Regions from separate parts of the Micromonospora sp. CA-240977 genome, predicted to be linked through region 2. Evidence: riboswitches for the same ligand, from Rfam matches in the RefSeq annotation. Region 2 holds a riboswitch; the other holds the start of a gene.
What was found. A riboswitch is a leader RNA that binds a small molecule or an ion and turns the genes downstream of it on or off. The one in region 2 is predicted to bind ZMP and ZTP.
Positions count from the first base shown of each region.

Region 1: another riboswitch for ZMP and ZTP. It lies ahead of ACQPWW_RS18235 (glycine hydroxymethyltransferase); the one in region 2 lies ahead of ACQPWW_RS08390 (bifunctional 5,10-methylenetetrahydrofolate dehydrogenase/5,10-methenyltetrahydrofolate cyclohydrolase).

Region 1 covers NZ_CP192055.1:3,919,922-3,926,810, reverse strand. The annotation lists gene ACQPWW_RS18240 (hypothetical protein) at 1-109, shown strand, start outside; gene ACQPWW_RS18235 (glycine hydroxymethyltransferase) at 224-1,660, opposite strand; ZMP/ZTP riboswitch at 1,680-1,769, opposite strand; gene ACQPWW_RS18230 (SDR family NAD(P)-dependent oxidoreductase) at 1,900-2,706, shown strand; gene ACQPWW_RS18225 (hemerythrin domain-containing protein) at 2,763-3,263, opposite strand; gene ACQPWW_RS18220 (NAD(P)H-hydrate dehydratase) at 3,344-4,213, opposite strand; gene ACQPWW_RS18215 (histidine phosphatase family protein) at 4,197-4,928, opposite strand; gene ACQPWW_RS18210 (glycosyltransferase family 39 protein) at 4,970-6,529, opposite strand; gene ACQPWW_RS18205 (glycosyltransferase family 2 protein) at 6,725-6,889, shown strand, end outside.
Region 2 covers NZ_CP192055.1:1,797,654-1,804,542, reverse strand. The annotation lists gene ACQPWW_RS08405 (CU044_5270 family protein) at 1-453, opposite strand, end outside; gene ACQPWW_RS08400 (RNA polymerase sigma factor) at 467-1,036, opposite strand; gene ACQPWW_RS08395 (NIPSNAP family protein) at 1,135-1,446, shown strand; ZMP/ZTP riboswitch at 1,572-1,653, shown strand; gene ACQPWW_RS08390 (bifunctional 5,10-methylenetetrahydrofolate dehydrogenase/5,10-methenyltetrahydrofolate cyclohydrolase) at 1,667-2,566, shown strand; gene ACQPWW_RS08385 (vitamin B12-dependent ribonucleotide reductase) at 2,810-5,707, opposite strand; gene nrdR (transcriptional regulator NrdR) at 5,742-6,242, opposite strand; gene lexA (transcriptional repressor LexA) at 6,775-6,889, shown strand, end outside.

The DNA.
Region 1 (6,889 bases), 2.1 Mb from region 2:
CCGCGCCGGTCGGGAGGGGTGGGAGCTGGTCTCCGCGGCCGAGGACGTGAACAACGTCCAGGGCAGCACCGAGGTGCACCGCTACCACCTGAAGCGTCCCCTGGCCTGAGGCGCGGCCCGGCCTCGCCGTTGCTCCTGACAGCGACGTGCCGCTGAGTCATCGTCATGACTCAGCGGCACGTCGTTCGGTGGGGCGGGTGTCGCGACCCACCCGGACGAGCCGTCAGGCCAGGTCGATGGCCGGGTAGAGCGGGTGCGGGGCCAGCAGGTCGGTCGCCTGCCGGGCGATCTTGTCGGCCAGGTCGGCGTCGAGCGTGTACTTCGCCTTGGACGGGGTGCCGTCGGCGTTGGCGCCGGCCGTGGTCTGGGTCAGCACGGTGTGGATCAGCTCCGCGGTCTGGTCCATCTCGGCGGTGCCCAGGCCCCGGGTGGTCAGCGCCGGGGTGCCGATCCGGATGCCGGACGTGTACCAGGCCCCGTTCGGGTCCTGCGGGACCGAGTTGCGGTTGGTGACGATGCCGGAGTCGAGCAGCGCCTGTTCGGCCTGCCGGCCGGTGAGCCCGTAGCCGGACACGTCGATCAGCACCAGGTGGTTGTCGGTGCCACCGGTGACCAGCTTCGCGCCCCGGCGCAGCAGCCCCTCGGCGAGTGCCTGCGCGTTGTCCACGATCCGCTGGGCGTAGTCGGCGAAGTCGGGGCGGCGGGCCTCCGCGAGGGCGACGGCCTTCGCGGCCATCACGTGCGGCAGCGGGCCACCGAGCACCATCGGGCAGCCGCGGTCCACCTGGTCGGCCAGCTCCGGCTGGCAGAGCACCATGCCGCCGCGCGGGCCGCGCAGCGACTTGTGGGTGGTGGTGGTGACGATGTGCGCGTGCGGCACCGGGTCGAAGTCGCCGGTGAACACCTTGCCGGCGACCAGGCCGGCGAAGTGCGCCATGTCGACCATGAAGGTGGCGCCGACCGAGTCGGCGATCTCCCGCAGGATCCGGAAGTTCACCTTCCGCGGGTACGCCGAGTAACCGCCGACCAGGATCAGCGGCTTGAACTCGCGGGCGGCCTCGGCGACCCGGTCGTAGTCGATCAGGCCGGTCGCCGGGTCGGTGCCGTAGCTGCGCTGGTCGAACATCTTGCCGGAGATGTTCGGCCGGAAACCGTGGGTGAGGTGACCGCCGGCGTCCAGCGACATGCCGAGCATCCGCTGGTTGCCCAGCTCGCGGCGCAGCGCGAACCAGTCGGCCTCGGTGAGGTCGTTGACCTGGCGGACCTGCGCCTTCTTCAGCGCGGGGGACTCGACCCGGTCGGCCAGCACCGCCCAGAAGGCCACCAGGTTGGCGTCGATGCCCGAGTGCGGCTGCACGTACGCGTGCGGGGCGCCGAACAGCTCCCGGGCATGTTCGGCGGCGAGCGCCTCGACGGTGTCGACGTTCTGGCAGCCGGCGTAGAACCGGCGGCCGACGGTGCCCTCGGCGTACTTGTCGCTGAACCAGTTGCCCATGGCCAGCAGGGTCGCCGGGGAGGCGTAGTTCTCGCTGGCGATGAGCTTGAGCGACTCCCGCTGGTCGGTCAGCTCGGCGCCGATGGCGTCGGCGACCCGCGGTTCGACGGCCCGGATCACCTCGAGGGCACTACGGAATGCGGTGGACTCGGCGTTGTGCGACATGCGACCTCCAACAGACGTGCGGGAAGGCCCAGGCGCTCGGCAAACGTCCTCGTGACGGGGCCGCTCCCCGATGGTTGTCCATCCCCACGCGCCAGTAACGGCCCGCGCCGATCCTACCGGGCCGGCCGGGGCCGTCCCGGGCGACCTCCGTACGCCACGCGCCGGAAGGGTTGCCCGGCCGATGTGGGGGCACCTCCTAATGAGCGGGTACGCCACCCGCAGGAGAGGAGTCACCCATCATGACCACACCGTCCACCGACCGGCCGCTCGCCGTGGTGACCGGGGCGTCCAGCGGAATCGGGTACGAGCTGGCCGCGCAGTTCGCCGAGCACGGCTTCGACCTGGTCGTGGTCGCCGAGGACGACGGCATCTCGGCGGCGGCCGAGAAGCTGCGCCGCGACGGCGGCCCACAGGTCCAGCCCGTCCGCGTCGACCTGGCCCGGGAGCAGGGCGTGGAGGAGCTGGCCTCGGCGATCGCCGCCACCGGGCGTCCGGTGGACGCCCTGGCGCTCAACGCCGGCCGGGGCGCCGGCGGCGCCTTCGTCGGCGGGACCGACCTGCGCGACGAGTTGGAGATCGTCGACCTCAACGTGCGCTCGACGGTGCACCTGGCGAAGCGGCTGCTGCCCGGCATGGTCGAGCGGGGCGCGGGTCGGGTGTTGTTCACCTCGTCGATCGCCTCGACCATGCCGGGGCCGTTCCAGGCGGTGTACAACGCCTCCAAGTCGTTCGTGCAGTCCTTCGCCGAGGCGCTGCGCAACGAGCTGAAGGACACCGGCGTCACGGTGACCGCGTTGATGCCCGGGCCGACCGACACGGCGTTCTTCGACCGGGCCGACATGGCGGACACCCGGGTCGGCTCGGGCTCGAAGGACGACCCGGCCAAGGTGGCCGCGCAGGGCTTCGAGGCGCTGATGAAGGGCGATCAGACGGTCACCGCGGGTTCGCTGATGAACAAGGTGCAGACCGCGGCCGGCAAGATCATCCCGGACAGGCTCAAGTCCGAGCAGCACCGGCACATGGCCGAGCCGGGTTCGGGCAGCTGACCACGCACGACGAGGGGCCCGGCAGCACGCCGGGCCCCTCGGTGTCCGTGGTCGACTCAGGCGGTCATCGCGTCCATCGCCTTCTTGATCGCCTTCGGAGCGGTGGGGGTCCGCGGGGCGTCCGCCCGCAGCGCGATCATCTTCTCGCCGATCTCCTGCAACTGCTTACGGCCCAGGGCGTCGCGGACCTTCGGGAACCACTCCTCCTCTTCCTCCTCGACGTGGTGGGTGACGTTCTCGATCAGCACCGTCGTCTTGGCGGTGAAGCGTTCGTCGCTGGCGTCCATGCTTGCCAACTCGGCGCAGAGCACGTCGGCGACGTGGTGCTCCTCGTACGACTCGAGGATGTCGTCCTCCAGGTCGGGCAGCAGGCGGCGGACCTCCGGGTACATGACCTCGTTCTCGAGGTACGTGTGCACGGTGAGGGCCTCCAGGATCTGGTTCACCAGCTTCTGCCGCTGGCTCGCCGGCCCCTCCTCGGCGTCCTGGAAGGCCTTGAAGAGGCGGCGCATCTCCTTGTGGTCCTCTTTGAGCAGGACGATGGCATCGGTCGACACGGGTATGACCTCCCTGGATCTCGTCTGGTGTGAATCCGGTACCCAGCAGGTCAAATGCGGAAACAGCGGATATCGGCCGATCAGACCATCGACAGCGTTCCGGGGATCTCGTCGAGCAACTCCCGGGCGAGGAAGCCGATCCGGCCGTACCGGGGGATCAGCCGCTGACCGCTCACGGCGTGCGCGAACGACCCCCAGCAGGCGGCCTGCGCCGGGTCGGCGCCCCGGGACAGCAACCCCGCCAGCAACCCGGCGAGCACGTCCCCGCTGCCGGAGGTGCCCAGCCCGGCGTCGCCGCTCTCCTCCCGCCAGCCCCGCCCGTCCGGGGCGGCCACGTGCCCGTACAACGAGACGACCGCCTCGTACCGGTCGGCCAGCTCGGCCGCCTCGGCGTCCAGGTCGTCGCCCGGTTCCCGGCCGAGCAGGTGCCCGGCCTCGGTGACGTTCGGGGTGAGCACCACCTGCCGACCCGAGCCGACCAGCAGGTCCGGTGCGTGACTGAGGGCGCCGAGGGCGTACGCGTCGAGCACCAGTGACGTCTGCGGCCGGGCCGCGTCCAGGACCAGGCTCAGCAGCTTGTTGGTCTCGTCGATCGCCTTCAGCCCGGGTCCCAGGGCCACCACGTCGGCCTGTGCGACCAACTCGCCGAGCTGGCCGTTGCGGTCGGCGGCCACCGCGCCGTCGGCGGTCTCCGGCAGGCCGACCACCAGCGCCTCGGGCACCTCGATGCTCAGCGTGGCGGCGGTGGACTCGGCGGCGGCGAGCTGGAGCACCCCGGCTCCGGCGCGCAGCGCGGCCACCCCGGCGAGCAGCACCGCACCGGGGGTGAAGCGGGAGCCCCCGACGACCAGCACGGTGCCGCGGCTCTCCTTGCCACCGGCCGGCACCGGCAGCGCCCAGTCCCGCAGCAACCCCGGCGTGATCACCTTCACCTCAGACCGGCTCGGCATGGATCTCGTCCTCCCTGGTCGGCTGGGCGCCCTGCCGCCGCAGGTGGCCGACCTCGTTGAATCCGCCAAGGGTCAGTTGGCCGTGCGCGTCGGCGGACCAGTCGGTGATCGAGCAGTTGGCGATCACGTGCTCGCGGGTCAGCGCCATCAGGTCCGGCTCGGTCAACCCCTCCACCAGATAACGCAGCAGGAAGACCAGCGCGTCGTGGCCGAAGAGCAGCACCCGCTGACCCTCGTGGTCCCGGCGCAGGTCGCCGAGGAGCGTCCGCAGCCGCAACGCCACGTCGGTCCAGGACTCCCCGCCGGGCGGACGGTAGTAGAACTTGCCGAGCCGGGCCCGCCGCTCGGCCTCGTCGGGGTACCGCCGGCGCACCCCGTGCCCGGTCAAGCCGTCGAGGATGCCCAGCTCCCGGTCGCGCAGCCGCTCGTCCCGGCTCATCGGCACCCCGGTGTTGTGCAGCGCCAACTCGGCGGTGGAGATCGCGCGCAGGTACGGCGAGACCACCGCCACGTCCGGCCGGCGGTCCGGGGGAAGCCCGGTCAACCACCGACCGGTCGCGCGGGCCTGCTCGGCGCCGGTGGGCGAGAGCGGCACGTCGGCGTCGCGGTGACTGAGCCCGATCAGCTCCTCCCCGGACGCCTCGGCGTGCGTCGCCGCCACGTTCGCGGTGCTCTCACCGTGCCGGATGATCCAGAGCGTCGCCAGTTCCGCCATGCCGACCCCCTACCCGGGCGCCGGCGGCGGTAACCGCGCGGTCAGCCGCGCCGTTGCAACAGGGCGACGGTCAGCCCGGTCACGTGGGTCAGCCGGGCCAGTTGGTAACGCTCGCCGAGCAGGGCGGCGGGCTCCTTCGACAGCGCGGTCAGCGGCGCGTCGGTGACCGTCGGCACCACCAACCAGAGCCGCGGCTCGTCGCGCAGGCAGCTCGCCGGGTCGCCGCAGTCCGCGCCGAACAGCTCGTCGCGCTGGGCCGCCGTCCGCTTCTGGAACACGTTGCGCGGGGAGATGTCCGCCGGGAGGTAGTACCGCACGCCGGGCTCGGTCATCCACCACCAGACGCCGCCCACGACGAGGCCGTCGCCGGGCTCGTACCCGGCCTCGATGACCCCGGCCGCCTGGGAGTAGGAGAGTGGCTCGAAGGCGCGTGCCCGCGGGTAGGTGTACCAGCCGTGCGAGTACTCCCCGCGCAGCGTGAGTTGACCGGGCACGGACAGCGCGGCGACGACAACGAGCCCCGCCGCCACCAGCGGGGTACGGCGCAGCGCGGCGATCCCCGCGCCGGCCAGCACCGCCCAGGCCGGCAGCAGGAACAGCAGGTACTTGGAGAAGAAGTAGTTGATCTCGCCGGTCGAGGCCAGCAGGATCACCGGCACCGGCAGCACTGCGACAAGCGTCGCGCTCACCGTCCGGGCCGCGGCGTCGCGGCGCAGGTGGGTCAGCAGACCCGCCGTGGCCAGCGCGGTCACCGCGGCGGCGAGCAGCGTCGAGCCGTACGCCTGCTCCCAGACCGTCCAGGGCGAGCTGTCCGGAATCCAGCTGATCTGCCGCCCGGCCTGTTTCATGCCCCGCAGGATCACCGGCGCGGCGATCGCCACCCCACCGACGGCGGCGAGCGGGAACCAGGCGAGCGACCACCAGCGACGCTGCCGCCAGCAGTGGATCAGAACGGCGGTGCCGTGCCCGAGCAGGAGGGTCAGCGCCACCACGTTGACCAGGCCGATACCGGCCACCGCGAGCGTGTACGGCACCCAACGCGGCCACCCGGGCCGCTCCAGCGCGCGGAGCAGGAACAGGGTGGCCGCCGCCGCGGCGAGAACCACGAAGGCGTACGAACGGGTTTCCTGCCCGAACCGGGTGACGGTGGGCACCAGGGCGAAGACGAAGCCGGCGGCGACACCCGCCGGGTGGTTGAAGAGCCGCCGTCCCGCCAGCGCCACGCAGGCGGTGGCCAGGGTCATGGCCAGCGCCGACGGCAGCCGTACCGCCACGGGGCTGGTGCCGAACAGCGTCGTCCAGGCGTGCATGAACAGGTAGTAGGCACCGTGTACGGCGTCGACGTTCGCCAGCATGCCCCGGATCTGACCGGTGGAGCGCGTCGCCACGTCGATGGTGACCAGCTCGTCGTGCCACATCTCCGGGCTGCCCAGCCGCCACCCGACGGCGAGCGCGGCGAACGCCGTCGGCCAGAACCAGACGCTGAGCGCCAGCCGGCGGGCGAGGGGGACCGGCTCGCGGTCCGGCCCGGCGGGCGGGGGCGGATTCTCCCCGTCGGTCTGCGCGGGCTGCGCGTCCGTGGCGACGGCGCGGTTCGACATCGGCGTCCGATCGGGGGGCGGGGTTACGGGGCGCGACGATGATAGCGCCCGCCAGGGCCGGCGTCGGAGCGTGATCGGTGCGGTCGGGGTGGGCGCGCCGCCCGGTTCGGCGCTGGCCGATCACGGGGGTGGGCCTGATAATGTGGCCGCGCCCGTCGAGCATTTCCACCACGCACAGTGAGGCCTACCGACCCAATGATTGTCGACATTATGCTGCCGTACTACGGAAGCGTGCCCCTCATGCAGGCGGCGGTGCGCAGCGTGATGGCGCAGAGTGACCCTGGTTGGCGCCTCACCGTTGTCGACGACGGCACCGAGCCGGGCGTGCCGGAGTGGTTCGCGGGCATCGACGATGAGCGG
Region 2 (6,889 bases):
CCCGTTCGGATCGGCCTCCGGCCGGTAGCGTCTCTGCGTGTGCGCGACTCCGCCGGCCGACTGCCACAGTTGGTTCCGGATGGTCTGGTACGGGCCGCTGTCCGGCAGGTCCCGGATCGTCGCCAGGGATTCGGTGAAGACGTACTGGTCGGGCCGGGCGGTGAGCTCAGGCTGTTGCCGGGCCGCGTCGGCCGCCAGGTGGAAGATCTCCGACGCGCTGGCCGAGGGCGGCGGGTGGTCGCCCACCCCCATCGTCTGGGCCGCAAGCGCACCTGCGGTCACCGTCACGGCCAGCCCGAATGCTCCCGCGAGGCGCCAACCGCGCGGGAACAGGCTCCGGCGTCTGGCGGGACGGGCCACGGACACCACCTCGGCCCGTTGGGCCACGTGTGCGCTCAGATCCCGGAGGAGCTGCTCCTCGAAACCCTGCGGCGATCGTTCGGTCTCGTTCATCGTCATCTCCGTTTCAGGCGAGGGTGGTGACCGGGCGGGCGAGCACGGCGCGGACGACGCGGCGGGCACGATGCAGGCGGACCCGGGCGGCGACCGGCGACATCCCGAGCACTGTCGCCGCGTCCGCGACGGTGAGGCCGTCCACGGCGACGAGTTCGACGAGCGTTCGGGTGCCCTCGGGTAGCTCGCTCAGCGCCCGACAGGTGCGGCGGGCCGCCGACTCGGCGTCGATCCGCTCCTCGATGCGGGTGATGTCGTCGGGGCCGAGGTCCCGTCGTCCGGCCAGTCGGCCGGTCACCCGCAGTCGTTGGGCCGCCCGACGCCGCTCGTCGCCGATGACGTTGCGGGCCACCCCGTACAGCCAGCCGACCTGGCTACCCCGCTCCGGCCGGTAGCTGGCCGCCGACTCGATCACCGCCAGGAACACGTCGGCGGTCAGGTCGGCCGCGAGGTGGGGATCGTCGACCCGCCGCGCCACGAACCGGCCCACCGCCTCCACGTGCCGCCGGTAGAAGACCTCGAAGGCCACCGGATCGGCCCCGATCCCGGAAATGTCATCATCGGCTCCGCTGGGCTCACTCACGGGCCGTCCTCTCGTAGCCTGCACACTCCTTCTTCGTCAGTCGGAGCACGGGTGTTACCGAGCCATCCGACATGACCGCCGGCCCGTATGGTGAGGCCGTGATCACCTGCGTCGTGCACTACACCATCGACCCCACTCAGATCGATGTGTTCGAAGACTTCGCTCGAACCTGGATGCGGCTGGTTGCCAAGCACGGTGGCGTGCACCACGGCTACTTCCTGCCCGCCGAGGGCGCCAGCGACAAGGCCGAGGCGCTGTTCAGCTTCGAGAGCCTGGCGGCTTACGAGCGGTACCGCGCACTGTTCGGCAACGACCCGGAGTTCGTCGAGGCTGATCGCATCCGCGAAACCTCGGGCTGCGTCGTACGGTACGAGCGGACGTTCATGCGCCCACTCCTGCCGACTGATTGACCCCCCGCGCCTGCCCGCCCGGCGCGGTCGGCGGGCACCAGTCCGGACGAACGGCAGCACGCCCCCGACGCGGAGGGCGGCGCTGCTGGTCCGGTTGGGCAGTTGGCCTGGTGATGCGGCATCATCGAAGCACCGGCGACTGGCGGCACGGGGATGGTGGAACCATCGGGGAGCCTCTCGCGGGCGTCGACCGCCTGGGCGCCTGCGTCGAGGGACCATCATGACCACGACCAGCGAATCCGCCGAGCACCCCACCCCGTCGAGCGCTGCCCGCCTCCTGCCGGGCGCACCCGTCGCCGAAGCCGTCCTGGCCGAGACCGCCGCCGCTGCCGCCCGCCTGCGCGACCGCGGGATCACCCCGAGCCTCGCCACCATCCTCGTCGGCGACGACGACGCCAGCGCCGGTTACATCGCTATCAAGCAGCGGCAGGCGGCCGAACTCGGGTTCGCCTCCCCGCACGTGCACCTGCCCGCCACCGTCGCCCAGGCGGATCTGCACCGGGCCATCGCCCGCTTCAACACCGATCCGGCCGTGCACGGCATCCTCGTGCAGTACCCCGTTCCGGGGCATCTGGACTACGACGCCGCGCTGCTGACCATCGACCCGGACAAGGACGTCGACGGCATGCACCCGCTGAACATGGGGCGTCTCGCCGTCGGTCTGCCCGGCCCGCTGCCGTGCACCCCCGCCGGCATCGAAGCTCTCCTGGCGTACCACCAGATCCCCGTCGCCGGCCGGGAGGTCGTCATCCTCGGCCGGGGCGCCACCCTGGGCCGCCCCCTGGCGATGCTGCTCGCCCAGAAGCGTCCGACCGCCAACGCCGCCGTCACCGTCGTCCACACCGGCGTGCCCGACTGGCCCCGCTACACCCGGCGTGCCGACATTCTGGTCGCCGCCGCCGGCGTACCCGGGATCGTGCGGCCTGAGCACGTCAAGCCCGGCGCCGTCGTCATCGGCGCCGGCGTCCGCTACGAAGGCCGGCGCCTCCTGCCGGACGTGGACGAAGCGTGCGCCGAGGTCGCCGGCGCCATCACGCCCCGGGTCGGCGGGGTCGGTCCGACCACCGTCGCGATGCTGTTCCGCAACGCCGTCCGCGCCGCCGAACGCGCGAACCAGTAGCCCGGTCGCCGAGACTCACCGCACCCAGCCCAGGAACCGCCGGTGCAGCAGCCCGGCGGGCACCCAGGTCAGGTCCTCGGCCGCCCAGACCGTCGCACTTCCCATGATCAAGTGATGAAAAGTAGGCCCCAGGGCCATCCTTTACCTACTTCTCATCACTTGATCATGAGGGACGAGATCCGGAAACGGCGCTGCCCCGACCTCCCGCGAGGGAGACCGGGGCAGCGCCGCGTTAGACGTACGTCAGCTGCAGCCGCTGGTGGAGCCGCAGCCCTCGCAGACGTAGCAGCTGCCCGCGGGGCGCATCTTCGTACCGCAGGTGAAGCAGAGCGGCGCGTCGGCGGCCTTGCCGATGACGGCCTCCAGCAGTTCGGTGCTGGAGCCCACGCTCGGCGCCGGCTTGGCGGCGGCCACGTCGGCCATCTCCTGGGCCGGCTGGGCGACGGCCTCCGACTTGGCCGGGGCCTCCACCGGTGCCGAGGACGCCATCGCGGTGAGCTCGACGCCGGTGACGGCGGCGGCCTCCGCGTCGGCCTCGGCCCGCAACTGGGCGGCCCGCTCCGAGGCGGTGAAGATGCCCAGCTCGGCGCGGCGCTCGTAGGGCAGGAAGTCCAGCGCCAGGCGACGGAAGATGTAGTCCATCACCGAGGCCGCCATCCGCACGTCCGGGTCGTCGGTCATGCCGGCCGGCTCGAAGCGCATGTTGGTGAACTTGCTGACGAACGTCTCCAGCGGCACGCCGTACTGGAGGCCGATGCTGATGGCCACCGAGAAGGCGTCCATCACGCCGGCCAGGGTCGAGCCCTGCTTGGACATCTTCAGGAAGACCTCGCCGAGGCCGTCGTCCGGGTAGGACGACGCGGTGAGGTAGCCCTCGGCGCCACCGACGGAGAAGCTGACCGTCTCGGACGGGCGCTTCTTCGGCAGGCGCTTACGCACCGGCCGGTACTCGATGACCTTCTCCACGGCGACCGGCGCGGCCTCGACGGCGGCCGGCTCGGTGGCCTTGTTGGACTTGGCCACCGAGAGCGGCTGACCGACCTTGCAGTTGTCCCGGTAGATCGCCAGCGCCTTGAGGCCGAGCTTCCAGCCCTCGAAGTAGATCTTCTCGACGTCCTCGACGGTGGCCGCCTCCGGCATGTTGACCGTCTTGGAGATGGCCCCGGAGACGAACGGCTGGATGGCCGCCATCATCCGCACGTGACCCATCGGGGCGATCGTCCGCTCGCCCATGGCGCAGTCAAAGACCGGGTAGTGCTCCGGCTTGAGGCCCGGGGCGTCCACGACGTGACCGTGGTCGGCGATGTGCTCGACGATCGCCTCGACCTGCTCCTCGGGGTAGCCGAGGCTGCGCAGGGCGCGCGGCACCGTCTGGTTGACGATCTGCATCGAGCCGCCGCCGACCAGCTTCTTGAACTTGACCAGCGCCAGGTCCGGCTCCACACCGGTCGTGTCGCAGTCCATCATGAAGCCGATGGTGCCGGTCGGGGCGAGGACGCTGGCCTGGGCGTTGCGCCAGCCGAACTTGTCGCCGATCTTGTTGCCCTGGGTCCACTGCTTGGTCGCCTCGCGGACGATCGCGGTGGCCACCGGGCTGGTCGGCTTGATCTCGTCGTTGGCGGCGGCGTGCTTGCGCATGACCCGCTTGTGCGGCTCGGCGTTGCGGGCGTAACCGTCGTACGGGCCGACCACGCCGGCCAGCTCGGCCGAGCGGCGGTACGCGGTGCCGGTCATCAGCGACGTGATCGACGCGGCGACCGAGCGGCCCTGCTCCGAGTCGTACGGCAGGCCGGTGGCCATCAGCAGGGCGCCCAGGTTGGCGTAGCCGATACCGAGCTGCCGGTAGGCGCGGGAGGTCTCACCGATCTTCTCGGTCGGGAAGTCCGCGAAGCAGATCGAGATGTCCATCGCGGTGATGACGAACTCGACGGACTTGACGAACTTCTCCACCTCGAAGCCGCCGTCGGCGCGGAGGAACTTCATCAGGTTGAGCGAGGCCAGGTTGCACGAGGAGTTGTCCAGGTGCAGGTACTCCGAGCACGGGTTCGATGCGGTGATCCGGCCGGTCTCCGGGCAGGTGTGCCAGTCGTTGATCGTGTCGTCGTACTGCAGGCCCGGGTCGGCGCACTCCCAGGCGGCCTGCGAGATGGTGCGGAACAGCTTCTTGGCGTCGACGGTGTCGATCACCGAGCCGTCCAGCCGGCCCCGCAGGTCGAAGCCGCCGCCGTTCTCCACGGCCGCCATGAACTCGTCGGAGACCCGGACCGAGTTGTTGGCGTTCTGGTACTGCACGCTGACGATGTCGGAGCCGCCGAGGTCCATGTCGAACCCGGCGTCACGCAGCGCGCGGATCTTGTGCTCCTCGCGCGCCTTCGTGACCACGAACTCCTCGATGTCGGGGTGGTCGACGTCGAGGATGACCATCTTGGCCGCGCGGCGGGTCGCGCCGCCGGACTTGATGGTGCCGGCCGAGGCGTCCGCGCCGCGCATGAAGCTGACCGGGCCGGAGGCGGTGCCGCCGGAGGAGAGCAGCTCACGGGACGAGCGGATCCGCGACAGGTTGACCCCGGAGCCGGAGCCGCCCTTGAAGATCAGCCCCTCCTCCTTGTACCAGTCGAGGATCGAGTCCATCGAGTCGTCGACGGCCAGGATGAAGCAGGCGCTTACCTGCTGCGGCGACGGCGTGCCGACGTTGAACCAGACCGGCGAGTTGAAGCTGAACACCTGGTGCAGCAGCATCCAGGTCAGCTCGTGGGCGAAGATCTCGGCGTCCGCCGGGCTGGCGAAGTAGCCGTACTCCTCGCCCGCGGTGCGGTAGGTGGTGACCACCCGGTCGATCAGCTGCTTGAGCGACCACTCCCGCTCCGGGGTCCCCACCGCGCCCCGGAAGTACTTGGTGGTGACGATGTTGGCCGCGTTGACGCTCCACGACTGCGGGAACTCGACCCCCCGCTGCTCGAAGTTGATCGAGCCGTCCCGCCAGTTCGTCATCACGACGTCGCGGCGCTCCCACGCGACGTCGTCGTACGGGTGGACCCCCTCGGTCGTCCACACCCGCTCGATCTTCAGCCCCGCGCCTGCCTTGTTCCGTGAACGGCTAGTTGTCACGCCGTCGCCCCCCTCGTCTGCGCGGTCACCCACCGCGCGTCCCAATCTCTCGAAAAACTGTGCAGATTCAGCTGGTACGGCCGGCGGCCTCGACCGCGTCGGCCCGGCCCTGCTCCCGGGCGCGCGCAGCGGCCCGCAACGTCTCGATCTCGCGCTCGAAGTCGGCGAGCGAGTCGAAGGAGCGGTAGACGCTGGCGAACCGCAGGTAGGCGATCTCGTCCAGGTCGCGCAGCGGGCCCAGGATCGCCAGGCCCACGTCGTGACTGGGGATCTCGGCGGCCCCCTTGGCCCGGACGGTCTCCTCCACCCGCTGCGCGAGCAGCGCGAGGGAGTCGTCGTCCACCGGCCGACCCTGGCACGCCTTGCGCACCCCGCCGATGATCTTCGTCCGGCTGAACGGCTCGGTCACCCCGCTGCGCTTGACGACCGCGAGGACCGCCTCCTCGACGGTGGTGAAGCGCTTGCCGCACTCCGGGCAGGACCGCCGCCGCCGAATGAGCTGGCCGTCGTCGGCCTCCCGCGAGTCGACCACCCGGGAGTCAGCGTGTCGGCAGTACGGACACCGCATCGCCCACCTCCTTGAAAATGATCGACTGCGCCGCGCCCCGGGCACGACCCACCGCGACGGTGCCATCCTCGGATGACGCCCGCCGTGATCGACGTTACGGGAGTGCGGTCGGTAGTCGGACCCAACCTGTGGGCAACTTACGCCCGTGTCACTACTACATCTAGGGGTCGACCGTATGTCGCCGGGGAAGCCGGGTCAAGTTGGCCGGCGTGTCCGGCGCGTCACGGACCATCCGGTCATCGACGCCCACCAGCAGGTCCGAAAACCCCAACGTCGAGACCTCGCCCGGGTTACCGACCGGCCGGCCGGAGTAGCCCGGAAAACGGTCGAGGATCGAACACCAGTGCTACCCGACGTACCATTTATCAGAACATCCGTACGACGGGAGCGGTTTTTCACCCCGACACGCCGGTGAGAGGTCGTACAGATGTTTGAAAATGACCGATCTCACCTATACGGTCATGAACAACGTGGCACCACCGCACGCACCACGAGCCGACGAGGCACCCAGCGCCGACCAGGGAGGACGGACGTGACCGAGGACCGGGCCAGCCGGCCGAAGAGCCCGCAGCAGATCACCGAGGCGGGCCCCCCGGCCACCCGACGCCGCAGCGCCGCGCGCAGCCGGACGGGTCAGCCCGCTGTAC